DNA from 4 places in the Paracoccus aminovorans genome. Region 3 is predicted to be linked to each of the others. Evidence: riboswitches for the same ligand, from Rfam matches in the RefSeq annotation. Region 3 holds a riboswitch; each other region holds the start of a gene.
The links. Region 3 has a riboswitch for cobalamin ahead of JCM7685_RS15475 (TonB-dependent receptor plug domain-containing protein). Riboswitches for the same ligand answer to the same signal wherever they lie in the genome.
Positions count from the first base shown of each region.

Region 1: it holds a riboswitch for cobalamin, as region 3 does, so the genes downstream of both, JCM7685_RS19190 (DUF1852 domain-containing protein) here and JCM7685_RS15475 (TonB-dependent receptor plug domain-containing protein) in region 3, are expected to answer to the same signal.
Region 2: it holds a riboswitch for cobalamin, as region 3 does, so the genes downstream of both, JCM7685_RS02215 (DUF1636 family protein) here and JCM7685_RS15475 (TonB-dependent receptor plug domain-containing protein) in region 3, are expected to answer to the same signal.
Region 4: it holds a riboswitch for cobalamin, as region 3 does, so the genes downstream of both, JCM7685_RS07225 (ABC transporter substrate-binding protein) here and JCM7685_RS15475 (TonB-dependent receptor plug domain-containing protein) in region 3, are expected to answer to the same signal.

Region 1 covers NZ_LN832562.1:688,007-693,919, forward strand. The annotation lists gene JCM7685_RS19180 (ABC transporter permease) at 1-677, shown strand, start outside; cobalamin riboswitch at 1,063-1,261, shown strand; gene JCM7685_RS19190 (DUF1852 domain-containing protein) at 1,390-2,373, shown strand; gene JCM7685_RS19195 (methionine synthase) at 2,401-3,429, shown strand; partial or broken gene JCM7685_RS20470 (transposase) at 3,774-4,050, shown strand; gene JCM7685_RS19205 (formate--tetrahydrofolate ligase) at 4,776-5,913, shown strand, end outside.
Region 2 covers NZ_LN832559.1:430,829-436,741, forward strand. The annotation lists gene cobN (cobaltochelatase subunit CobN) at 1-2,543, opposite strand, end outside; gene cobW (cobalamin biosynthesis protein CobW) at 2,556-3,590, opposite strand; gene JCM7685_RS02215 (DUF1636 family protein) at 3,587-3,961, opposite strand; cobalamin riboswitch at 4,037-4,233, opposite strand; gene cobO (cob(I)yrinic acid a,c-diamide adenosyltransferase) at 4,272-4,895, shown strand; gene JCM7685_RS02225 (hypothetical protein) at 4,957-5,913, shown strand, end outside.
Region 3 covers NZ_LN832560.1:12,095-18,007, forward strand. The annotation lists gene JCM7685_RS15465 (FecCD family ABC transporter permease) at 1-213, opposite strand, end outside; gene JCM7685_RS15470 (ABC transporter substrate-binding protein) at 210-1,031, opposite strand; gene JCM7685_RS15475 (TonB-dependent receptor plug domain-containing protein) at 1,025-2,896, opposite strand; cobalamin riboswitch at 3,032-3,235, opposite strand; gene JCM7685_RS15480 (CbtA family protein) at 3,502-4,323, opposite strand; gene JCM7685_RS15485 (CbtB domain-containing protein) at 4,334-4,543, opposite strand; gene JCM7685_RS15490 (histidine phosphatase family protein) at 4,757-5,293, shown strand; gene JCM7685_RS15495 (isocitrate lyase) at 5,417-5,913, opposite strand, start outside.
Region 4 covers NZ_LN832559.1:1,445,965-1,451,877, forward strand. The annotation lists gene gdhA (NADP-specific glutamate dehydrogenase) at 1-1,041, opposite strand, end outside; gene ccrA (crotonyl-CoA carboxylase/reductase) at 1,277-2,566, opposite strand; gene JCM7685_RS07215 (alpha/beta hydrolase) at 2,746-3,618, opposite strand; gene JCM7685_RS07220 (I78 family peptidase inhibitor) at 3,776-4,054, opposite strand; cobalamin riboswitch at 4,201-4,396, shown strand; gene JCM7685_RS07225 (ABC transporter substrate-binding protein) at 4,496-5,503, shown strand; gene JCM7685_RS07230 (FecCD family ABC transporter permease) at 5,500-5,913, shown strand, end outside.

The sequences.
Region 1 (5,913 bases), on a different replicon from region 3:
AGCCGCTGCTGCGCCCCTTCGCGCCCGCGGGCGGGCCGGTGATCTACGACCGCGCATCGCTGGCCGGCCTGACCGCCTCGCATCTGGCGCTGGTGGCGCTGGCGATGATCCCCTCGACCCTGATCGCGCTGGCGCTGGCCATCCTCGTCACCCGCCCCGCCGGGGCCGAGTTCCTGCCCATGGCCCGGACGCTGGCGAATGTCGGCCAGACCTTTCCGCCGGTCGCCGTGCTGGCGCTGTCGGTTCCCTTGCTGGGCTTCGGCGCCCGGCCCACGGTGCTGGCCCTGTTCCTCTACGGCCTGCTGCCGATCTTCGAAAACGCGCTGGCGGGACTGCGGGCGGTGCCCGGCGCGGTCCTGCTTTCGGGCAAGGCGATGGGCATGACGCCGCGCCGGATATTGACGCAGGTCGAGATGCCCCTCGCCCTGCCCCTGATCCTTGAGGGGATCCGGATCTCGATCGTCATCGCGCTGTCCACGGCGACCATCGGCTCGACCATCGCCGCGCGCAGCCTGGGCGAGGTGATCATCGCCGGGCTGACCTCGAACAATCCGGCCTATGTCATCCAGGGCGGGATGCTGACGGGCTGCATCGCCGTGCTGCTTTACGATGCCTTCGGGCTGCTCATCGAGATCGCGAAACGCCGAACCGGCAGAGAGCCTCAGCAGGCCATTTGAAAAGGGTCCCATCCTCGTTCGAGGCACCCGGGAAAAGTGGCTGCTCGTGAATAGGCTGGTGCTCGGCCTGCAGGCCGTCGGTGGCTAACCTTCACCCCTCATTTACCGATCAGATCCAACGGAGAAACGGACCGGAGCCTGCATGATACCCTCTTCGGTTGGTATCGGTCCGCGCGCGACGCGGCGAAACAGCGTCACCCCCGAGCGGCCCTCGCGCTGCGGATCTGGTGGCTCGGCGGCGCCTGCGTCACAGCCCCAGCGCAGCAGGATGTGCAGCTCTGGTAGAGGACCAGAGGTGCAATAGCGCAGCCGCCGCCGCTTCGCTCATATTTATCATGACGGAATTTCACTTCCGGAGCCGTTGACACTTTGTGCAAGGCGGGCAAATTTGCCGTGTGATTCAGGTGCCGGGGGAGCCCCCGGATAAAAGGGAATCCGGTAAGACAGTCGTCAAATCCGGAGCTGCCCCCGCAACTGTAGGCGGAGAGCCTGTCCGAATGCCACTGGCGCGTATCGCGCGCTGGGAAGGCCGGACCAGGCGAAGACCCGCAAGTCAGGAAACCTGCCTGGATCGATCACCTGTTCCGGCCGCGGTGGGCGCGTCGGGAGCGGCCAATCCGCAAAGGTGACATCGCCGCTTCGCGACATTCGTCGCGGGGAGTCTTTTCGTTTTCCGGCCTGCTTCGTCAGGTCGTCCAGAAGGCATGTCACGATGAATGAAGAATTCACGTTCACTATCAAGAGCATTCGCTTTGATGAGGACTACCACCCCTCAGACAATACGCGGATCACGACCAACTTCGCAAATCTGGCAAGAGGAGAGAGTCGCAGAGAAAACCTGCGCAACGCATTGAAGATGATCGACAATCGCTTCAATGCCCTAGCCCACTGGGATAATCCCCAAGCAGATCGTTATTCTGTCGACCTTGAAATAATTTCCGTCGAATTTAATGTCGGCGTTGAAGGCGTCAATGATTCCTTCCCATTGATTGAAATCTTGAAGACAAATATCATCGATAAAAAGGCCGAAAAGCGCATTGATGGCATTGCGGGGAACAATTTCTCATCTTATGTTCGGGATTATGACTTCAGTGTATTGCTGCCCGATCACAACAGAAAGCGACCGAGCTTCAGCGTTCCGGACAACTTCGGCGGTTTGCACGGAAAGCTTTTCAAGCACTTCGTACACTCGAACGCTTACAAAGAGAAATTCAAGAAGGCTCCCGTCATATGTCTCAGCGCTTCAAGCAGCAGGACTTATCGTCGGACCGAAAATCAGCATCCTGTCCTGGGCGTGGAGTATCAGCAAGATCAGCACTCCTTGACCGATCAATATTTCGGGAAAATGGGGCTGCGGGTTCGATTTTTCATGCCTCCAGATGGAGTCGCGCCTCTGGCTTTCTATTTCAGCGGCGATTTGCCTAATGATTACAATAATCTTGAGCTTATCGGCACCATCAGCACGATGGAAACCTTTCAGAAAATCTACCGCCCGGAGATTTACAACGCAAATTCCACTGCAGGGAAGTTCTATCAGCCAAGCTTGCAGAATCGTGACTACTCCCTAACCCAGATTGTTTATGATCGTGAGGAACGGAGTCGGCTGGCTATTGAGCAGGGCAAGTTCGCCCATGAGCACTTCATCAAGCCGCACCAAGCCACTCTTGAGCAGTGGTTTGCCAGCTACGCACTTTGAACAATCAGGATCAAAAGGTTACTTGCAATGAAAACACTGCTACCCACCTCAACTGCCGGCAGTTTGCCCAAACCCTCCTGGCTTGCGCAACCCGAGACTCTCTGGTCGCCCTGGAAGTTGCAAGGTGAGCAACTGATCGAGGGAAAGCAGGATGCTCTGCGTTTATCCCTGGCAGATCAGCAACAGGCAGGCATTGATATCGTCAGCGACGGCGAGCAAACGCGTCAGCATTTCGTCACCACGTTCATCGAGCATCTCAGCGGAGTTGATTTCGAAAAGCGCGAGACCATCAGGATTCGGGATCGTTATGATGCGAGTGTCCCGACGGTTGTCGATGCCGTGGTCCGTCGAAGGCCGGTCTTTGTCGAGGATGCCAAATTTTTGCGCCAGCAGACCAGGCAGCCCATCAAATGGGCCCTGCCCGGCCCCATGACGATGATCGATACGCTTTATGATGCTCACTATAAAAGTCGCGAGAAACTGGCCTGGGAATTCGCCAGCATCCTGAATCAGGAAGCCAAGGAGCTGGAGGCTGCCGGCGTCGACATCATTCAGTTCGATGAACCCGCATTCAATGTATTTTTCGATGAGGTGAATGATTGGGGGATCGCCACTCTGGAAAGGGCTATTGAAGGTCTTCAATGCGAAACCGCGGTGCATATTTGCTATGGCTACGGTATCAAGGCCAATATAGACTGGAAAAAGACCCTTGGTGCGGAGTGGAGGCATTATGAAGAAATCTTCCCAAAACTGCAAAAGTCCGATATCGACATAATATCTCTGGAATGTCAGAATTCTCGTGTCCCAATGGATCTGATCGAACTCATCCGAGGCAAGAAAGTGATGGTGGGCGCTATTGATGTGGCGACCAATGCCATCGAGACTCCCGACGAGGTAGCCGATACTCTACGAAGGGCGCTGCAGTTCGTGGACGCCGACAAGCTCTGGCCCTGCACCAACTGCGGCATGGCGCCTTTGACTCGTCGCGTGGCAAGCGGCAAGCTGGCTGCTTTGAGCGCGGGCGCAGAAATTGTCCGAAGAGAACTTGCAGGCTGATGTTCAGAATACCGGCTGCCGGACGAAGGTGTCCCGATGGCGGCGAAGTATGTCTTGTCAAAGACGTTGTTCCCGCGCGGTGCATTCAAAAATCATCATAGAAGGTGTCGAGGGTGCGGCGCACAACCCATCCACCGGCTTCGCACCGGCCAACTGGACATAGCCTTCGTCGCTGGCGCTCGGCCGGGCCAGCAACCGGCAGCATGTGCACGAGGTCATGCAGGTGGCCGGATGGGCCTACCGACCGCATGGATCCGGCGCCCGCATCGTCTCGCGCCTCGAGGCAACCTGGGCGATCCCGGCCAGCCATCTGGCCGCGGGCTCCTCGCTGGGCCGGATGCAGGATCAAGCCGGTCATCAGCGACCCACACGAGGGCATCAAGGCCGCGGCCTCGACGGTTCTTAGCGCCACCTGGCAGCGCGGTCTCGTCCACTGCCAGCACAACGCCCTTGTCCATGCCGGAAAGAATGGTCGCGGGGTGGATCTCCATCTTCATCGTAACGGCCTTCGCCCAAAATACGGCGGAAGCGGCCGGTGCCCAATGGAGGGCGGTGGCCAACCAGATCCGGCACAAAGTGTCGAAGTTGGCCACCATCATGGAAGAGGCCCAACACGACTTGCCTACATGTCGTCGCAGCTTGAACGATGATAGAGGCCTCGGGATATCATCACCCCGCTCCAAGCAAGGCCGGGTTTCCGGGTTGCCGCTCGCCGATTTCTCAGCACCAGGCCAAGGCAATCGGGGCGGAACGGGTGATTCGTCCTTCGAAGCAGCGCGGATCCCGTTTTCCAGGCTGGAACGGCGAGTCGATCCTGCCAAATCGAAAAGGGACGATTTGGACAGAATGTACCAGTTTGGCCGCCCATTCGCCTGTCCTCTGGTCAGAATGTCTGCATATCGGGCGATCCGGTCTCGGAAAGTGGACAATACTTCCAATCAACATATTGATATAAAATAATAAAATATTGACAGCCGGACGCAATATGTCGTTCCTGCAATTGGGGGTTTCGTCGGGAATGCTGCATGTGGGCACCGGCAGTCTAGGGGAGGAGAGGAAATGATGCGTCATTCCAGAATGCCGGCATCGCTGCTATCGGCGGCGCCAAGTAACCGGCAGGACACCAGCGCCCAGCAGGACACGATTCGGCTTGGTGAACGATACCCAGCACTGCCTCCATTCAGGGCTTTGAGCCGCATCGCGGCCGGATGACCTGACGGCGGCTCGTGCCGCTGCGACAGCGCCGCACAAGATCTCTGGCATCTGACGCAACCGACCGGGCCGGCGCATGAAGCCGGCTTGCGGATGATCGTTTAGGCACAACCTTCAGCACCAAGAACATCATCATGGCATACAAGAGCGACTCGGAAATCGCCTCGGAGGCGGCCAAGCTGCCGATCCGGGACGTCGCGGCAAAGCTCGGCATCGCGGTCGAGGATATGCTACCCTATGGCCACGACAAGGCCAAGATCAGCCGGCAGTTCATCGACGGGCTGACGGACCGACCCTCGGGCAAGCTGGTCCTGGTCACGGCGATCAACCCGACCCCGGCCGGCGAGGGCAAGACCACCACCACCGTCGGCTTGGGCGATGCGCTGAACCGCATCGGCAAGCGCGCCTGCATCTGCATCCGCGAGGCCTCACTTGGGCCGAATTTCGGCATGAAGGGCGGCGCGGCGGGCGGCGGCTATGCGCAGGTGATCCCGATGGAGGACATGAACCTGCATTTCACCGGCGATTTTCACGCCATCACCAGCGCCCACAACCTGCTGGCGGCGATGGTCGACAACCACATCTATTGGGGGAACGAGCAGCAGATCGACCTGCGCCGCGTGGTCTGGCGCCGCGTGGTGGACATGAACGACCGCGCCCTGCGCCAGATCACCTGCTCGCTGGGCGGCGTCACCAACGGCTTCCCGCGCGAGACCGGGTTCGACATCACCGTCGCCTCGGAGGTGATGGCGATCCTGTGCCTGGCGACCGATCTCGACGATCTGGGGCGGCGGCTGGGCGACATGATCGTCGCCTATCGGCGCGACAGGACGCCGGTCTATTGCCGCGACATCAAGGCGGAGGGCGCGATGACCGTGCTGCTGAAGGACGCGATGCAGCCCAACCTGGTGCAGACGCTGGAGCACAACCCGGCCTTCGTCCATGGCGGCCCCTTCGCCAATATCGCCCATGGCTGCAATTCGGTGATCGCCACCACCACGGCGCTGAAACTGGCCGATTACGTGGTGACCGAGGCCGGCTTCGGCGCCGACCTGGGGGCCGAGAAGTTCTTCGACATCAAATGCCGGAAGGCCGGGCTCAAGCCGGACGTGGCGGTGATCGTCGCAACCGTCCGCGCGCTCAAGATGAACGGCGGCGTCGCCAAGGCGGACCTGGCGGACGAGAACGTCGAGGCACTGCGCAAGGGCTGCGCCAACCTGGGCCGCCACATCGCCAACATGAAATCCTTCGGCGTGCCGGTGGTCGTCGCGG
Region 2 (5,913 bases), on a different replicon from region 3:
GCCTCGTCGGTGAAGGTTTCGGCCAGTTCCGCGATGCCGAGCCCGTAGAGTCCGGGCTTGGGGCCGAAGACGCGGGGCGCGCGCGCCAGATAGGGATTGTCCGCCGCATCCTCGTCGCGGGCGGCGAGCGCTTCGGCCCCGGTCTCGAAGAGTTGCGCCAGGCCCGGGAAGATGTCGCGAAACAGGCCCGAGACCCGCAGCGTCACGTCGATGCGCGGCCGGCGGAGTTCGGCCAGCGGCAGGATCTCGATGCCGGCGACGCGGCCCGAGGCGGCATCCCAGCGCGGCGCCATGCCGGCAAGATGCAGCGCCATGGCGAATTCCTCGCCCGCGGTGCGCATGGTGGCGCTGCCCCACAGGTCCACGACCAGCCCCCGGGGCCAGTCGCCGTGATCCTGAAGATGGCGGCGCAGCAGTTCCTCGGCCAGCTTCACGCCCTGGGTATGGGCATTGCGCGAGGGCACGGCGCGCGGGTCCACGGTGAAGAGATTGCGCCCCGTGGGCAGCACGTCCCGACGTCCGCGTGCCGGAGAGCCCGAGGGGCCGGGCGCGACATGGCGCCCCGCCAGGGCGCGGGCCAGGCCCTCGGCCTCGCCGGGGACGGTGCCGTAGACATGCAGCCCGTCGCCGAAGCGGCTGTCCTTGAGATCGCAGAGAAAGCGGTCGATCAGCGGGATCGCCTCGGAGGGCGCGGCGTCGGGGGGCAGGCCGAGGTCGGCCTCGACGCCGGCGGCGCGGGCCTCGTCGCGGATCGCGCCGATCAGGCGGTCGCGGCGGCGCGGGTCCAGCCCGTCGGCGGTGGAATATTCGTCCAGCAGCCGTTCCAGATGCGCCAGGTTTTCGGGAACGGCGGCATCGACCAGCGGCGGCGGCAGGTGGCCCAGCGTCACCGCCGACAGCCGGCGCTTGGCCTGCGCGGCCTCGCCAGGGTCGTTGACGATGAAGGGATAGATCACCGGCAGATCGCCCAGCAGCGCCTGCGGCCAGCATTCCCCAGAAAGCGCCACCGACTTGCCGGGCAGCCATTCCAGCGTGCCATGCGCGCCCATGTGGACCAGCGCCTGGGCCTGGGTCCGAAGCCACAGGTAGAAGGCGACATAGTCGTGGCATGGGGTGCGGGAGAGGTCATGGTAGTCGTCGCTGCGGGTCGCGACCGCGCCGCGCTCGGGCTGCAGGGCGATGAGGTCGGGGCCCTGGCGGATGGCGGCGAAGCGGAAGCCCTGGGCCGGCGGCTCGCCCCAGGCGGCGTGCAGGTCGTCGCGCAGGGGGGCCGGCAGCGCGGCCAGCGCGCGCAGGTAGTCGGCCAGTGGCCAGTGCAGCCGCTCGGCCAGCAGGCGGCGGCCCAGGTCGGCGTGGCCGATCCCCAGCATCGCGCCCGCCGAGGCCAGCGCGTCCAGTCCCACCGCATGGGCCAGCTGATGCGCCTTGCCGGGATAGGTGGACAGCACCACCGCCCGCCGCGCCGCCGGCAGCGCCAGCCGCGCCTTGATCCGCGCCACCGCCGCCGCGATCAGCGCCGCGTCGGGGGCATGGACCAGGCGCGCGCATTGCAGGTCGGGGTCGCGGGGCTGCGGCTCCTTGAAGCTGACGGCGCCCAGGAAGATGCGGCCGTCGACCTCGGGCAGCACCACATGCATGGCGAGGTCGGCGGCCGAAAGGCCGCGGTCCTCGGCGGCCCAAAGCGCGCGGGGCGCGGTGGACAGCGCCGCCTGGAACACCGGGCAATCGGCGCCGTCGAAGGGGGTGGCCCCGGCATCGTCCCGGGCGGAAAAGGCGGTCAGGTTCACGACCGCCGCCACGCCCGGCAGGTGCGGGGCGAGGAAATCCGCGACACCGGCGGCCTTCAGCGAGGGCGCGAACACGCCGGTCGCGGGCAGGCCGGCGTCGCGCAGCGCCCGGATCAGCGCATCGACCGGGCCGAGGTCGGCCGCGGTCAGATAGCTGCGATAGAAGCTGACCAGCAGCCCGGGGATGGGGCGGTCGATCACGCCGCGGTCGGGGTCGTAGAAGCCGAAGGCGGGGATGGCGGCCTGGCCCTCGACCGCGGCGGCGGGCAGGCCGGCGGCGCGGGCCAGCTCGGCCAGCGCCATCTGCGCGGCCACCGCCCCGCCTTCGTCGCAGAGCGCCGTGAGCCGGTGCAGCATGGGCGGCGGCAGCGTGGACAGCCGCTCCAGGGCCGGGTCGGGGCGGCCGTCGGCGGGCAGGAAGGCCAGCGCGATGCCGCGCCGCCGGGCCAGGTCCTGAAGACTGGCGGCGCCATAGGGCCAATAGGCCTCGCCGCCGATCAGCCGGACCAGCACGGCACGGGCGCCGGACAGCGTCGTCTCGCAATACTGGTCGACCGAGACCGGGTGGCGCAGCGCCGACAGGTTGCACAGCCGCAGCGACGGCAGGCCGCCGGCGGCGCGGTGCCAGCCCGCCGCGAAGGCGCCGAGGTCGCTGTCGCTATAGGACAGCACCACCAGATCGGCGGGGCTCTGGCCGGGGTCGGTCGGAACCTCGGCATCCTCGAGCCCGCGGCTTTCGCGGAAGACGACGTGCAAACCGGACCCCTTTTAGCCGTGCAGAACCTCGCGGATGGCGGCTTCGTCAATATCGTCGTGCTCGGCGATCACCACAAGCCGCGACAGCCGCGGCTGATCGCCCCACGGCCGGTCGAACTGATGCCGCACCCGTTCGCCCACCGCCTGCACCAGCAGGCGCATCGGCTTGCCGGCGACGGCGACATGGCCCTTGACGCGCAGGACGTTCCGTTCGCGCGCCAGCCGCTCGATCCGCGCCACCAGATCGGCGGGATCGGCGATCTCGGGCAGCTCGATCACCACCGAATCGAAATCGTCGTGTTCGTGGTCGTCGGCGCCGTCGTGGTGGCTGGGGCGGGCGTCGAGGTCGTCCTCGGCCGCGGCGCCCAGGCCCAGGATCACGCGCGGGTCGATCACGCCGTCGGTCAGGGGCAGAATCGGCAGCTTGCGCGGCGCCTCGGCCTCGATCGCGGCGCGGGCAGCGGCAAGGCCCGCCTCGCCGGCCAGGTCGGCCTTGGACAGCAGCACGATGTCGGCGCAGGCGATCTGGTCCTCGAACACCTCGGACAGGGGCGTTTCATGGTCCAGGCTGTCGTCCGCGGCGCGCTGGGCCTCGACGGCGGCTTCGTCGGGGGCGAAGCGGCCGGCGGCCACCGCTTCGGCATCGGCCAGGGCGATCACCCCGTCCACGGTGATGCGCGAGCGGATCGCCGGCCAGTCGAAGGCCTTCAGCAGCGGCTTGGGCAGGGCCAGGCCCGAGGTCTCGATCAGGATGTGATCGGGCCGCGCCGGCATCGCCATCAGCTTTTCCAGCGTCGGGATGAAGTCGTCGGCGACGGTGCAGCAGATGCAGCCGTTCGACAGTTCCAGGATGTTCTCGGCCGGGCAATTCTCGTCGGCGCAGGATTTCAGGATGTCGCCGTCGACGCCCATGGTGCCGAATTCATTGACCAGCACCGCCAGCCGCTTGCCCTGCGGGTTCTGCATCAGGTGGCGGATCAGCGTGGTCTTGCCGGCACCCAGGAAGCCGGTGATGACGGTGACGGGGGTCTTGGTCAGGTCGGTCATGATTCATCCAGTCGGGGGGCCAAGGGGGGAGGAATGCGCGCGATGCTGCGCTTGCGGAAAATCGGGCTGCGCTCGCGCCAGGGCACGATGCCGTCGGGCGTGGCGGCATAGGCGCTGGCGCCTTGCAGGATCTCGGCGGCGTCCGCGGGTTCCATGCGGCCATAGACATAGGTCCAGCGGTCGGGGCCGCTCAGCGCGATGGCGGCGCCATTGGAACAGGCCGAGAGGCATTCGACCGGACGGATGGTCACGCCCGCCGGATCGGGGTGGCGCAGCAGCGCCGCCATCAGCCGCTGTCCCGGCACGGGCTGGCCGTCGACGACGGGCTCGCCGGCACGGCAGGTGATGCAGACATGCAGCGTCACGGTCATGCCTCAGCTCCCCTGGTCATGGCGGCATGAGGCAGGGCGGTCGCCCGAACCCCAGCAGGAACACCCCGTCCGCCGGTCAATCCTTCTGCGCGGCAGGTCTCCCGGCTTGCGGATTCGGGCCAGGCCCACGGGCGTCCCACCTTCCCGGCATGTGCCAGTGGCTTTGGACGACCTTTCCGGTCACGGTCGCGGGGGCGGCTGCTTTCGGGTATAACCCGTCGCATTCCCTTTTCACCTGTCATGGGACAGGAACCGGCGCAGCCGAAGCTGTGCCCCCCACGCCCCCGCTTGTCAAGCAAAGGAGTCCCCGATGTCCGCCGATCCCCCCGAAGACGAGAACGCCCGCCACGCCCAGAAGATGGCCAAGGTCAAGGCCGCTCGCGACCGCATGATGGCCGGCAAGCAGGGCGAAAAGGGCCTGATCATCGTCCATACCGGCAAGGGCAAGGGGAAATCTTCTTCCGGCTTCGGCATGATCCTGCGCTGCATCGCCCACGGCATGCCCTGCGCGGTGGTGCAGTTCATCAAGGGCGCCTGGGACACCGGCGAGCGGCGGCTGCTGACAACGCATTTCGCCAATCTCTGCCAGTTCCACGCCATGGGCGAGGGCTTCACCTGGGAAACCCAGGACAAGGCCCGCGACGTCGCCGCCGCCCGCGCCGGCTGGGAAAAGGCCAAGGCGCTGATCCGCGACCCCGAGATCCGCATGGTGCTGCTCGACGAGATCAACATCGCGCTGCGCTACGACTATCTGGACGTGGCCGAGGTCGTGGCTTTCCTGCGCGACGAAAAGCCGCCTATGACCCATGTCGTGCTGACCGGCCGCAACGCCAAGCCGGAACTGATCGAGGCCGCCGATCTGGTCACCGAGATGGAGGTGGTCAAGCATCCGTTCCGCGACGGCATCAAGGCGCAGCCGGGGGTGGAATTCTGACGCGGCATGGTGTCATCTGCCCCGGCCGATACACGAGCGATTTCGAAAGGGATGTTGCAGGATGATTTTCAGACAAGGACTTGTTGCGCTGCTGGCCTTCTGCCCGTTTTCGGCAGCCTGGGCGGTGCCGGCCAGCGACGAGGGCGCCGCCAGGCTGAAGGGCGTCTTCCAGACCTATTTCGGCGCGGTCGAGGGCGTGGTCAGCGTCACGCCCCAGGGCGACAGCTACGAATTGCGGATCGACCCGGCGCCGCTGCTGGCGCAGGTTCCCGACGATCAGGCGCAGATCACCGTCTCGCCCCTGACCTATGAGCTGACCGACAATGGCGACGGCAGCTGGGGCGTCAGCGAGGACCAGGTGCTCAGCTGGTCGGTGGCGGTGCCGAAGATGTTCGAGCAGAAGGGCTCGACCCGGATCGAATCGACCGGCACCTGGGACGAGGCGCTGATGAGCTTTCGCGACCAGAAGGCGGTGATGACGGATTACGTCATCGATTCGGTGCAATATGGTCCGCCGATGGCGGCCGACGGCGCCCCGGCCGATCCCTCGGCCGAGCCGCAGGTCATATCGCGCGACCACCAGTCCACCGCGCGGATGGAGACGGCCCTGACCGGCACCGCCGGCAAAGCGGGCGGCGTCGATCAGGCGATGAGCTTCACCGCCACCGACCTTGCCCAGCGACAGGAGGTCGCGATGGGCCCCGGCGGCGCGCCGATGCTGATCGAGGTCTCGGCCCCCGGCTACGGCGGCCAGGCGCAGATCGCGGGCGCGCGCACGGACGGCATCCTGTCGATGCTGGCATGGTTCGTCGCCCATCCCTCGCAGGAGCTGATCAAGGGTTCGCAAGAGGGCCTGCGCGACAAGCTCGCCGCTGCCATGCCGCTTTGGGACGACCTGTCGATGGACATGGACATGCGCGACCTGAAGGTCGTTTCGCCGGTCGGCACATTCGGGCTGGCTTCGGCCAAGATCGGCATCGGCATGTCCGGCGCCACGCCCGACGGTCGGTTCCAAGAG
Region 3 (5,913 bases):
GGCCAGCCCCAGCGCCGCCCCGACCAGCAGGCCCAGGATGGCGCGGGGCAGGCGGATCTCGCGCATCACCAGCCCCAGCATGCCGTCGCCGCGGACCAGCGCGGCAAGGCTGTCGCCGATGCCCACGCCCGCCGGGCCGGTCAGCAGCGAGGCCAGGAACAGCGCCGCGGCCAACAGGCCCAGCAGCGCCAGCAGCAGCGCATAGCGGGTCATGGCGCGAGCCCCCCGGCGGTGCGCAGGCTTTGCGCGGCGCGCAGGATGCGGGGGGTGCCGCAGACCCAGTCGGGGTCCGACATGACCACGAAAGGCGTGTCGCGCATGACGCTGCGCAGGGCCGGATGGTCCATCATGTCCTCGCCCCGGGAATGGCCGGGATAGCGCCGGCCCAGAATCAGCAGGTCGGGCTGCGACAGCAGCAGCGATTCCAGCGGCAGCGTGCCGCCGCCGGCCAGGCCCAGCTCGTCGGCGATATTGGCATGGCCGCCCAGGATCACGATCTGCCCGGCCAGGCTGTCGCTGCCCAGGGTATAGCCGTTCGCGGCATAGATCGCGGCGCGGGGGCGCGGCGCGGGCGCATCGTCCAGCCGCGCCAGATCGGCTTCGAAACGGGCGATCAGCGCCTCGGCCTCGGCCTCGCGGCCCAGCACCTCGCCCATGCGGCGTATGTTGGCGCGGATGCCGGCGAGGTCGTCTTCGGGCTGGAACACCGCCACCGGAACGCCGACCCGGCGCAGCAGGTCGACGGTGGCCGGCGTCGTCCAGGTCCCCGCCAGCACCAGGTCGGGCCGCAGCAGGAAGATCTCCTCGGCCAGCCCGTGGTTGAGGGGCAGCCCCGCCGCCGCCTCGGGCATCGCCGAAGAGGCCGGGTCCCGCGCCAGATACGAGACCGAGACCAACTGCCCCGGCGCCGCCAGCATCATCGCCAGCTGGTCGGTGCACAGGTTCACGGAAACGACCCGGCGCGGCGCGTCGGCCGCGACGGGCAGGGCAAGGCAGGCCAGCCAGCCCGCCAGAAGCCAGCGGATCACCATCGCGCCTGCAATCCGGCATAAGCGGTCCGCCCCTGCGAGGCATAGCCCCAGACGTCGGAATATTCCTTGTCGAACAGGTTCGTCACCCGGCCGGTCACCCGGACGTTCCGGGTCAGATCATAGCCGGCGGCCAGGTTCACGACCGTATAGGCGGGCAGTTCCGCCGTTGCATAATCGCCGAAGAACCGGCTGTCGTAATTGCCCGCGACCCGGCGGACATCGGCGGTGACCGAACCGCGCCCGTCCAGGAAGGCCAGCGTCGCCGCCAGGCCCAGTTCGTGCCGCGGCCGGCGCACCTCGACCGAGCCGTCGGGGTTCTTGGCGTCCAGGTAGGTATAGTTCAGCGCCAGGTCCAGCGTCTGGGTGGCGCGGATCCGCGCCGTCAGCTCGACGCCTTCGCGCGGGCTTTTGCCGGGCTGATTCTCATAACTCGCCCGACCGTCCGGGGCGGCGCCATAGACATAGGCGATCTCGTCCTCAAGCTTTTCCTTGAACCAGGTCAGGTCGACGGTGCCGCGGTCGTCGGGCAGCTGGAACTCGACGCCCAGGTCGAAGCCGCGGTTCTTTTCCGGCTTCAGAGAGGGATTGCCGCGGGTATAGGTGTCATCGGCGTAAAGCTCGTAATAGGACGGGTTCACCAGCCCCGCGCCGGCCGAGGCATGCAGCCGATAGGGCTGGTCCGGCACCTGCCAGGACAGGCCCAGGTTCCAGCTGGTGAAATCCTCGAACACCTTGTTGTCGTCGCGGCGCAGGCCCGCCTGCAGATCCAGCCCGTTGTCCAGGAAGCCGCGGTATTCCAGCGCCACCGAGGTCATCTCGCGGTCGTAATCCGGGGCGGCGGAGGATTCGTCCTTCTGCTTCTCGGCCAGCAGGCCGAGGATATGCGCCGATTCCGTCACCGCCCGGCCGTCCAGACCGAAGCTGCCGCGGTATTTCAGCTTGCGCGTCTTGCCGGTGGTCCAGGCGCCGCCGTTGCTGCTCTGCTTGAACACGGTGTCCTGATATTCCAGCCGATGCGTCAGCCGGCCGTCGAGGCTGGAAAACTCGGCCCAAAGCGCGCCCTGGAACTCGTCGCGCTTGCTGTAGAGCGCGGGGTCGTCCACGACATAGTCGTCGGCCGTGGTCGCCAGATAGTTGAGCGCGTCGTAATCGTATTTTTCCCAGGACCGGCGCAACGTGGTGCCCAGCCGCAGGTCGTCGGTGGCCTGCAGCCAGCCCGAGGCGCCGATGGTCTTGCGGATGATGCCGTCCTTTTCGCCGCCGTCGCCCGACTGGTCATAGCCGTGGTCGTCGCGGGCCGACAGGTTCAGCGCCAGCCCGCCCCGCGCGCCGTTGCGGCTGACATAGGCCGAGGCCGCGGCGCCGTTGCCCGCCTCGACCGCGCCGCCGTATTCCAACCCCTCGCCGCCCTTGCGGGTGATGATGTTGATCACCCCGGCCGAGGCGTTCGAGCCGTAATAGACCGATTGCGGCCCGCGCAGCACCTCGATGCGCTCGATGTTCGCGGTCTCCAGCCCGGTCAGGATATATTCGTCGCCGCCGCCCACGGCCTCGATGCCGTCGATCAGGATCAGCGTGTGGTTGCCCTCGCCGCCCCGGATGCGGACCTGGGTGAAGGTCGAGCCGGTGGCCGAAACCGCGATGCCGGGCACGGCGCGCAGCGCGTCCTGGACCGTGGCGATGCCGCGCTGCTCGATTTCCTCGGCGGTCAGCACCGTATGGGCGCGGCCGTAGGCGTCGCTCGCGATGGGCGAGAAGCCCGCCGACAGGATGACCGGATCGAGCGTGACGGCATCCTGCGCCAGCGCGAGACCCGGCGAAACCGCCGCTGCCAGGGCCAGAAGAGAGGCTTGGGTTCGGATCATGCCTTGACCTTTCCAACGCAGGCCGCGGCCTGCGAATTGCAGAGTTGCCCCGTGGAAAGGACCGACGGTCCCCGCCCCAGGACGGTGATCGTCACCTCTGCGGAATGGCCGCTTTCCATGCGCGCCCCGCGCCGGAAATGGGTGAACGCCGCGGCAGGTCTCCTGGCTGGCGGATCATCGCTCGGGTCTGCCTTCCCGGGGTTTGCGCCCCAGTGGCATCCTTGACCGTCGCTCACCGCTTACAGTTGCGGGGGCAGCTCCGGATTGGCCCCAAAGGGGCGCACCGGATTCCCTTTTCACCCGCCGGAATCGGCGGGAACCGAAGCAGGATCGAATTGGCGCACGGAAGCGTGAGCTGTCAATAGGCATCGGCGTCGCGCAAACGTCGCACCCGGGCCCCGCGTTTGACGCCGGCGCGGCGGGGCGCAATGCGGATTCCGCCGGGGCCGTGCCTGCCAGGTCAGCGACTTCGCCGCCGGGATGCCGATGCGATGGCCGAAGAAGATCCTCGGGAGCGGCCAAGGCTGGAGGCTGCCGCCGATCTTGCCAGCGCCCATGCGAAAGGCGCCGGCGAACCGGCGCCTCGGGCCTTTCCGTCTGCGGGATCAGGCCAGCCGCTGCCGCAAGCCCGGATCGCGGGCCAGCGTCCGCTGCACCAGCTGGCCGAAGATCAGGCCGATCCCGGCCCAGAGCACGGCCTCGACCACCAGGGACACGGTGCGGAATTGCCACAGCAGATCGCCGGGGAAGGTCGCCGGAACCTCGTTGATCGCCGGCAACACATGGCCCGCGATCGTGACCAGCGCCAGATAGACCACCCCGCCCAGGATGCCCCAGCGCCAGCGGTCGCTGCCGCTGCGGGCGACCGCGACCGAAACCGCCAGCGCCACCAGCGACAGCACCATCATGGCAAAGAAGACCTGCGTGCGCAGGCCGATGGTCTCGCCATGGCCGACGGCCGGCGGGTTGGCCGGGTATTTCAGGAAGGGCACCAGCACCACCGCGACATAGCCAAGCGCCGCCATGACCGCCGCCGTGCCCGCCGCGCTCAGATGCGAAAAGCGCCCCTGGACAAAGGCGAAGGCCAGCGCGAACAGCCCGCCCAGCCCGGCGCCGAAGACCGCCATGCCGGTCAAGAGGCCCAGCCCGGCCTGGGTCTCGCGGCTGAAGCCTTCCTCGTCGCCATGCGAATGCGAATGCCCGGCCGGCTCGGCCTCGGCGGCGCTGTCCGCGGTCACCGTGCCCGCGGCGGCGTCATGGCTGTGTTCCGCGTCGTGCCCGGCGGGGGCCTCGGCTTCCGAGCCCGCCTCCTCGATGGCGATGGCGGCGGCCACCGGCGGCTCGCCCCAGACCTTGCCGACGCCGAAGGCCAGCACACCCGCGATCAGCCCGGCGATCATGCCGAGCAGCAAGTAACGTCCTGTCATGTCCGCTTCCTCAGTGGCAGGGGAAGCCGAGCAGGTGCCGGGCGTCATGCACGAATTCATGCACGTTGGTGCCGTCGAACAGCGCGACCGCGCCTTGCTCGGTGCTGACGAAATACAGCGCCAGCAGCATGACCAGGCCGGCAAAGATCGCCCAGGGCGCCCATTCGCCCAAGGGAATCGGGGCGCTGCGACTGTCGGGGGCGGCGTGGGTATAGGCCATCGGAAATCTCCTTCGGATACGCGTCCATCTGGGGTGTCACATGCTCCGCCTCCGGGTCTGACTTCCGCCCTTGCTGCGGGCGGTTACAGTGGCGCGACCGTGCCGGAATTCCACCGGCTTCCTTCTGCGGAACAATGTCCGGGACGCTGCGCCCGCGGCGAACGAATGTCAAAGCAAACTTGCGGTTTCAGGACGTTTGGCCGATTTTGCCGCATGGCAAACCGCATCCTGCTGATCTGCTCGCTGGCCCCCGAACGGCCGGTCTTTCCCGGGGACGACCCCGCCCCCGCCGCCGCCCTGGCCCGGGTCGGCCGGCTTGCGGTCGGTTCTGACGGCGTGACCTCGCCGCTGCTGCGCGCGCGGCAGACGGCGGCGGCGTTGGGCCTGGACGCCCGGCCGGACCCGGCCCTGGCGGAAGCCGATTTCGGACGCTGGGCCGGACGCGCGCCCGAGGCGCTGCTGGCCGAGGACCCCGCCGGCCTGGCGCTGTGGCGCGCGGACCCGCGATCCGCGCCGCATGGCGGCGAAAGCCTGGCCCAGATGGTGGCGCGGGTCGCCGCCTGGCTGGAACGGCAGGCGGGGCAGGGCGGCAGCCTGGTGGCGGTGACCCACCCGGGTCCGATCCAGGCGGCGATGGTCCATGTGCTGGGCGCGCCGCTGGAAGCGGCCGGCCGCATCGGGGTCCGGCCGCTGTCGCGGACCCGGCTGACCCATGACGGCCGCCGCTGGTCGCTGCTGATCGAGCCCTGACGCACGCCCCGCGACCGGACAAGGCGCCCGGACAAAGATGCGCCGCCCCCGAGGGGACGGCGCACAGAGGGCCAGACTGGCCGAATCCCGCGAAGGAAAGCCGGCCCTCTTTCCTGTCGCCCCCTATTCGGCGGCGAACTGGTTCATGGTGTTGGCATGTCCGCCGGCCTTCAGCGCGCGTTCGCCGGCGACCATCTCCTTGAAGGTGTCGCCCAGGTCCGATCCGACCTCGTGCTGGTGCTTGACCGCGCTGATGCCGCGGCGGATTTCCTCGCGCTGCACGGTCGCGACATAGGCCAGCATCTTCTGTTCGCCGAAATAGCCGCGGCTGAGTTCGTCCATCGACTTGGCGGTCAGGTGGAAGGTCGGCAGCGTGATCAGGTTGTGGAACACCCCGGCCCGGGCCGAGATGTCGGCCTGGAAGCGCTGCAGCCGCGCATCCGCTTCGAGCCCGAGCGCGCTGTCGTCGTATTCCGCGCGCATCAGCTCGTTGCCCTCGGGATAGTCGGCCTTGTTGATCTTGCCTTCGGCCAGCCATTGCGTGCGCACCTGCTTGCGCAGGTTCAGCGTCCAGTTGAAGCTGGGCGAGTTGTTGTAGGTCAGCTTCGCCCCCGGCGCCG
Region 4 (5,913 bases), on a different replicon from region 3:
GCCGACCGCGATCACGCCGTTCGCGACCAGTTTCTTGGCGTCCTTGCCGGTCAGCTCGTTCTGCGTCGCCGAGGGCATGGCGACGTCGCAGGCCACGTCCCAGATCGAGCCTTCGCCGGATTTCACGAAATAGGCGCCCTCGCCCTTCAGCCGGGCGTATTCGCCGATGCGGCCGCGGCGGACCTCCTTGATCTCCTTGAGCAGATCCAGGTCGATGCCGTTCTCGTCCACGATATAGCCCGAGCTGTCGGAGCAGGCGACGACCTTGCCGCCGTAGGATTCGACCTTCTCGATGGTGTAGATGGCGACATTGCCCGAACCCGAGACCACGACGCGCTTGCCGTCGAAATCGGTGCCGCCGGTCTGCAGCATGGCGCGGGTGAAATAGGTGTTGCCATAGCCGGTGGCCTCGGTCCGGGCCAGCGAGCCGCCGTAGAACAGGCCCTTGCCGGTCAGCACGCCCGCCTCGTAGCGGTTGGTCAGGCGCTTGTACTGGCCGAAGAGATAGCCGATCTCGCGCGCGCCGACGCCGATGTCGCCCGCCGGCACGTCGGTATATTCGCCCAGATGGCGATAGAGTTCGGTCATGAAGCTTTGGCAGAAGCGCATGATCTCGCCGTCCGAGCGGCCCTTGGGGTCGAAGTCCGATCCGCCCTTGCCGCCGCCGATCGGCAGGCCGGTCAGCGCGTTCTTGAAGATCTGCTCGAAGCCCAGGAACTTGATGATGCCGACATTCACCGAGGGGTGGAAGCGCAGGCCGCCCTTGTAGGGACCCATGGCCGAGTTGAACTGCACCCGGAAGCCGCGGTTGATCTGCACCCGGCCCTTGTCGTCGGTCCACGGCACGCGGAAGATGATCTGACGCTCGGGCTCGCAGATGCGCTCGATCAGCGCGTCTTCCAAGTAGTCGGGCCGCTTGGCGACGACCCGGCCGAGGCTTTCCAGAACCTCGCGCACGGCCTGGTGAAACTCGGGCTCGCCGGCATTGCGGCGGACGACCTCTTCGTAGATGGGGGCCAGCTTGTCGTCGATCTGCGGCATTGTCTTGCAATCCTCCTGCGGTGCGGTTGCGCCCTTAGCCCAGTCTTTCAGCAATTTGAATGGGGCATGTGTCATTTTTGGGCATTGTGCCGAATATTTCGGCGAACTGCCAAGGTTCTGCCGCAAGAGAGCGTGTCGGCGCCAAGGGGCGGACGCCGTTGTTCCGCCCGGACCCGGACATGGAAAAACCGCCCGGGCCTTTGGGGTCCGGGCGGCAGGCCGATGAGTCGGGCGATCAGCGCCGCCCGGCTTCCAGCGCGTCCTCGAAGGTGCGCAACCCGGTCACCGGCGATTGCACCAGCACCGCCATGTTGCCGGGCTTGTGCTCGTTGCGCAGCATCTTCACATGCGCGGCCGGGATTTCCGCCCAAGGGAAGACCTCGGACATGCAGGGGTCGATGCGGCGTTCGAGCATCAGCTTGTTCGCGGCCGACGCCTGCTTCAGGTGGGCGAAGTGCGAGCCCTGCAGGCGCTTCTGGTGCATCCACATGTAGCGCACGTCGAAAGTGCAGTTGAAACCCGAGGTGCCGGCGCAGATCACCACCATGCCGCCCTTCTTGCAGACCAGGGTCGAGACCGGGAAGGTCGCCTCGCCGGGGTGCTCGAAGACGATGTCGACGTTGTTGCCCTTGCCGGTGATGTCCCAGATCGCCTTGCCGAACTTGCGCGCCTCGGTGAACCATTCCTTGTATTCGGGGGTGTTCACCGTGGGCAGCTGCCCCCAGCACTTGAAGTCCTTGCGGTTGATGACGCCCTTGGCGCCCAGCGACATGACGAAATCGCGCTTGTCCTCGTCCGAGATCACGCCGATGGCATTGGCGCCGGCCGCGTTGATCAGCTGGATCGCGAAGCTGCCAAGCCCGCCCGAGGCGCCCCAGACCAGCACGTTCATGCCCGGCTTCAACTCATGCGGTTCGTGCCCGAAGAGCATGCGATAGGCGGTGGCCAGCGTCAGCGTGTAGCAGGCCGATTCCTCCCAGGTCAGGTGCTGGGGGCGGCGCATCAGCTGCTGGGCCTGGACGCGGGTGAACTGGGCAAAGGACCCGTCCGGCGTCTCATAGCCCCAGATGCGCTGGCTGGGCGAATACATCGGGTCGCCGCCGTTGCATTCCTCGTCGTTGCCGTCGTCCTGGTTGCAGTGGATGACGACCTCGTCGCCGACCTTCCAGTTCTTGACCTTGTCGCCCACCGCCCAGACGATGCCCGAGGCGTCCGAGCCGGCGATGTGATAGGGCGCGCCATGGCCGTCGAAGGGGCTGATCGGCACGCCGAGGCCGGCCCAGATGCCGTTGTAGTTGACGCCCGCCGCCATCACCAGGACCAGCACCTCGTTGCTGTCGATGGGCGGCGTCTCGACCACCTCGACCTGCATGGCCTTGTCGGGCTCGCCATGGCGCTCGCGCCGGATCGCCCAAGCGTACATCTGCTTGGGGACATAACCCAGGGGCGGCATCTCGCCGATCTCGTAAAGGTCCTTTTCCGGCGCATCATAGGGCGCGATCGGGGTCGGTTGGTCCAGGGCCATCTTGCAGTCCTCTTTTGCCGCTTTCCTTGCGCGGTTCTGCCGCAGCGCAGAATCAACGCGGGTTGCCAGCCTGTTCTACGGTCAGATGCGCAACAATGCAACATGACAGATAGGGAATTTGTAATATTCTTTCGTTTTCAAAGCCGTCCTGCCGCAATGCAGCGGCGAGGGCGCCGAAGCTAGCCGGAGAGGTGCCGGGCCAGGAAGCGGGCCAGCGCCTCTTGCACGGCCGCGCGCCCGAAGCCGCCGGTGCCGTGGCCCTCGTGCGGCAGCAGCGCGAAGTCGATTTCCGCCCGGGGATCGACGGCGGCCCAGGCAGTGCGCAGCCGCTCGGCCTGGCCGGCAGGGACGATGCCGTCCTGGGCGCCGTGGCGGATCATCAGCGGCGGCAGCGGCGTGCCGGGCCGCATCGCGCGCAGCCGGCCCACGGGCGACAGCGGGGTCGCCTGTTCGCGGCGCTGGCCCACCGGATAGCCGACCAGCAGCGATTCGACGCTGCGGGGCGAATCGGCGGGGGTGCGGCGCAGCCTGCGGCCCAGCTTTGCCAGATCGGCGTCCAGGCTGCCGAAATCCATCGGTCCGTAGAAATCGACCACCGCCCGAGGCGGCCGGTCCCGCGCGGCCAGCGTCAGCGCTGCGGAAACCGCCATGAAGGCGCCGGCGCTGCGGCCCCCCAGCGCCATGCGGCCGGGCATCAGCCCCAGATCGGGCCCCCGGCGGTTCAGAAAGGCCACGGCGGCCAGCACGTCGCCTTCCTGCGCCGGCCAAAGCGCCTGGTTGGACAGGCGATAGTTCATCCGCACCACCGCGATACCCTGTGCCGGCAGTTGCGGCGGCACCGGCAGGCTGCGCTTGTCGCCGGTCCGGAAGCCGCCGCCATGCAGGTCCAGCAGCCAGGGAAACGGCCCCTTGCCCTCGGGCAGATGCACGTCCAGGCGGTTGCGGGACGAGGTCTCGGCGTAGGCGAGGTCGTCCAGGGCCGGATTGCCGGCCGAGGCTCCCGCCACGGCCGTCGCCAGCGCGGCCAGGACCGTGCGGCGCGTCATCCCCATGCTTACCGTCCCTTCATCCGCTCGGATCGCGCCAGCCTTGGCAGCGTCGGGGCGGGGGTGCAAGCGGCGGATGGATCGGACGCATGTGGTTTCGCGGTTGCCTGCGGCAGATCGGCGCATGGGCACGGGGTTCGCGCCGATCCGCGGCGGCAGGAGGTCAGTTGCAGCTGACCGACATCAGCGTGCCCTTGCGGTCGAACATGAAGGTCAGGCGCTCTTGCAGCAGTTCCAGCGTCATCGGCTGGCCATCGCGGACGATGCGATAGGCCTGGCCTTCGGGCACGCTGATCGTCGGCGAGACCTGGCCGACCAGATGCGCATAGCGCGCGGCGCCGCAGGGATCCGCGTCGGCCTGGGTGGGCTCTTCCGGCTGCGACGCGCAGGCGGCCAGCGCCAGCGGTGCGGCCAGGGCGGCGACAAAGGGAATGCGTTTCATCTTGACCTCATGGGGTTGCCTTCTTCGGCAAGGGAACGCATCGGGCCAGGGATCGGTTCGCCCGGGGCAGGCGAAATGCCGTTACGACGCATCCCGGTCCGGTTTCCGGTCGCCCGGAGATCCTTCTTGCCAGCGCCGGTGCCAGAAGCTAGGGGGAAGCCGTCGGTTTCCGCAAGGAATTGAAAGGGAATCCGCCGGGGTCCAAGGCCCCGAACCGGAACTGCCCCCGCAACTGTAGGCGGCGAGCAGGATGCAGAACGCCACTGTGGCCGCAAGCCATGGGAAGGCCGCATCCCGCCGCGACCCGCCAGTCAGGAGACCTGCCGACGTCGTAGACCAACCCCAGCGGGACGGCTGGGGCGTGGCATGTATCGGCGTCCTTCCGCCCGGTTCCTGTCCGCCCCCGCGTCTTGCCCTCATGATGCAGCGGAAGGGACCATCATGCTGAGATTCACCACGGCGATCCTCGCCACGTTCACGCTGGCGCCGATGGCGCTTGCGGGCACCGAATACCCGCTGACGCTGACCAGCTGCGGCCACGAGATCACCTTCGACAAGGCGCCCGACAGCGTCGTCAGCGTCGGGCAAAGCACGACCGAGATCCTTTACATGCTGGGCCTCGCGGACAAGGTCGCGGGCACGGCGCTGTGGATCAACCCGGTCCTGCCCGAGTTCGAAGAGGTCGATGCCAAGGTCGAGCGCCTTGCCGACAACGCCCCCAGCTTCGAGAGCGTGCTGGCCAAGAAGCCCGAACTGGTGGTCACCGCCTATGAATGGATGATCGGCCCGCAGGGCGCGGTCGGCACGCGCGAGATGTTCGACGACGCCAGGATCCCCAGCTGGATCATGCCCACCGAATGCATCGGCAAGGACAATACCCAAAGCATGGACGGCACCCGCACGGTGATGTTCGACACCGCGACGCTCTATAAGGGCATCGAGGAACTGGCGACGATCTTCGACGTCCAGGACCGCGGCGCCGAGGTGATCGCCGATCTGAAGGCGCGCGAGACGGCAGCGGTCGAGAAGGCGAAGGCGCTGAACCTGCCCGAGGACGTGTCGGGCCTGTTCTGGTATTCCTCGGCCGATATCGAGATCGACCCCTATATCGCCGGTGTGAACGCGGCGCCGGGCTGGATGCTGTCGAAGCTGGGCGTGAAGAACGTCGTCGGCTCGCAAGAGGAATGGCCGACCGTGGGTTGGGAGACCATCGCCAAGGCCGATCCCACCTTCATCGTCGCCGCCGAGATGAACCGCCGCCGCTTTCCCGCCGACGACATCGCGGTCAAGCGCGGGTTCCTGACCTCGGATCCGGTGACCAGCCAGATGGAGGCGGTCAGGCATGATCGCATCCTGACCATGCCGGCCAATGCGATGGATCCCTCGGTGCGCTCGATCTATGGGCTGGAGTCGCTGGCGGAATCGCTGGCCGGGTTCGACCTGAAATGAGCGCGCGCGCCGCGACCCGGGGCATGGGACGCCGGGGGGGCTGGCTGTGGCTGGCCCCCGCCGTGCTGGTCGCGGCGCTGTTCTTCGGCACGGCGGTGGGCGAGACGCGGATCCCGCTTGCCACCGTCGTCGAGGTGCTGGCGGTCAAGGCGGGGCTGTCGTCGGCCGCGCTCGATCCGATCGACGCCAGCGTGATCTGGCATTACCGGCTGTCGCGGGCGGTGGTGGCGGCCTGCGGCGGCGCCAGCCTGGCGCTGTCGGGGCTGATCCTGCAGGCGCTGCTGCGCAACCCGCTGGCCGAGCCCTATCTGCTGGGCATCTCGGCCGGCGCCTCGACCGGGGCGGTGCTGATCGCGGTGGCGGGGGTCGGCGGCGGATTGGTCGGCATGTCGGCTGGGGCCTTTGCCGGC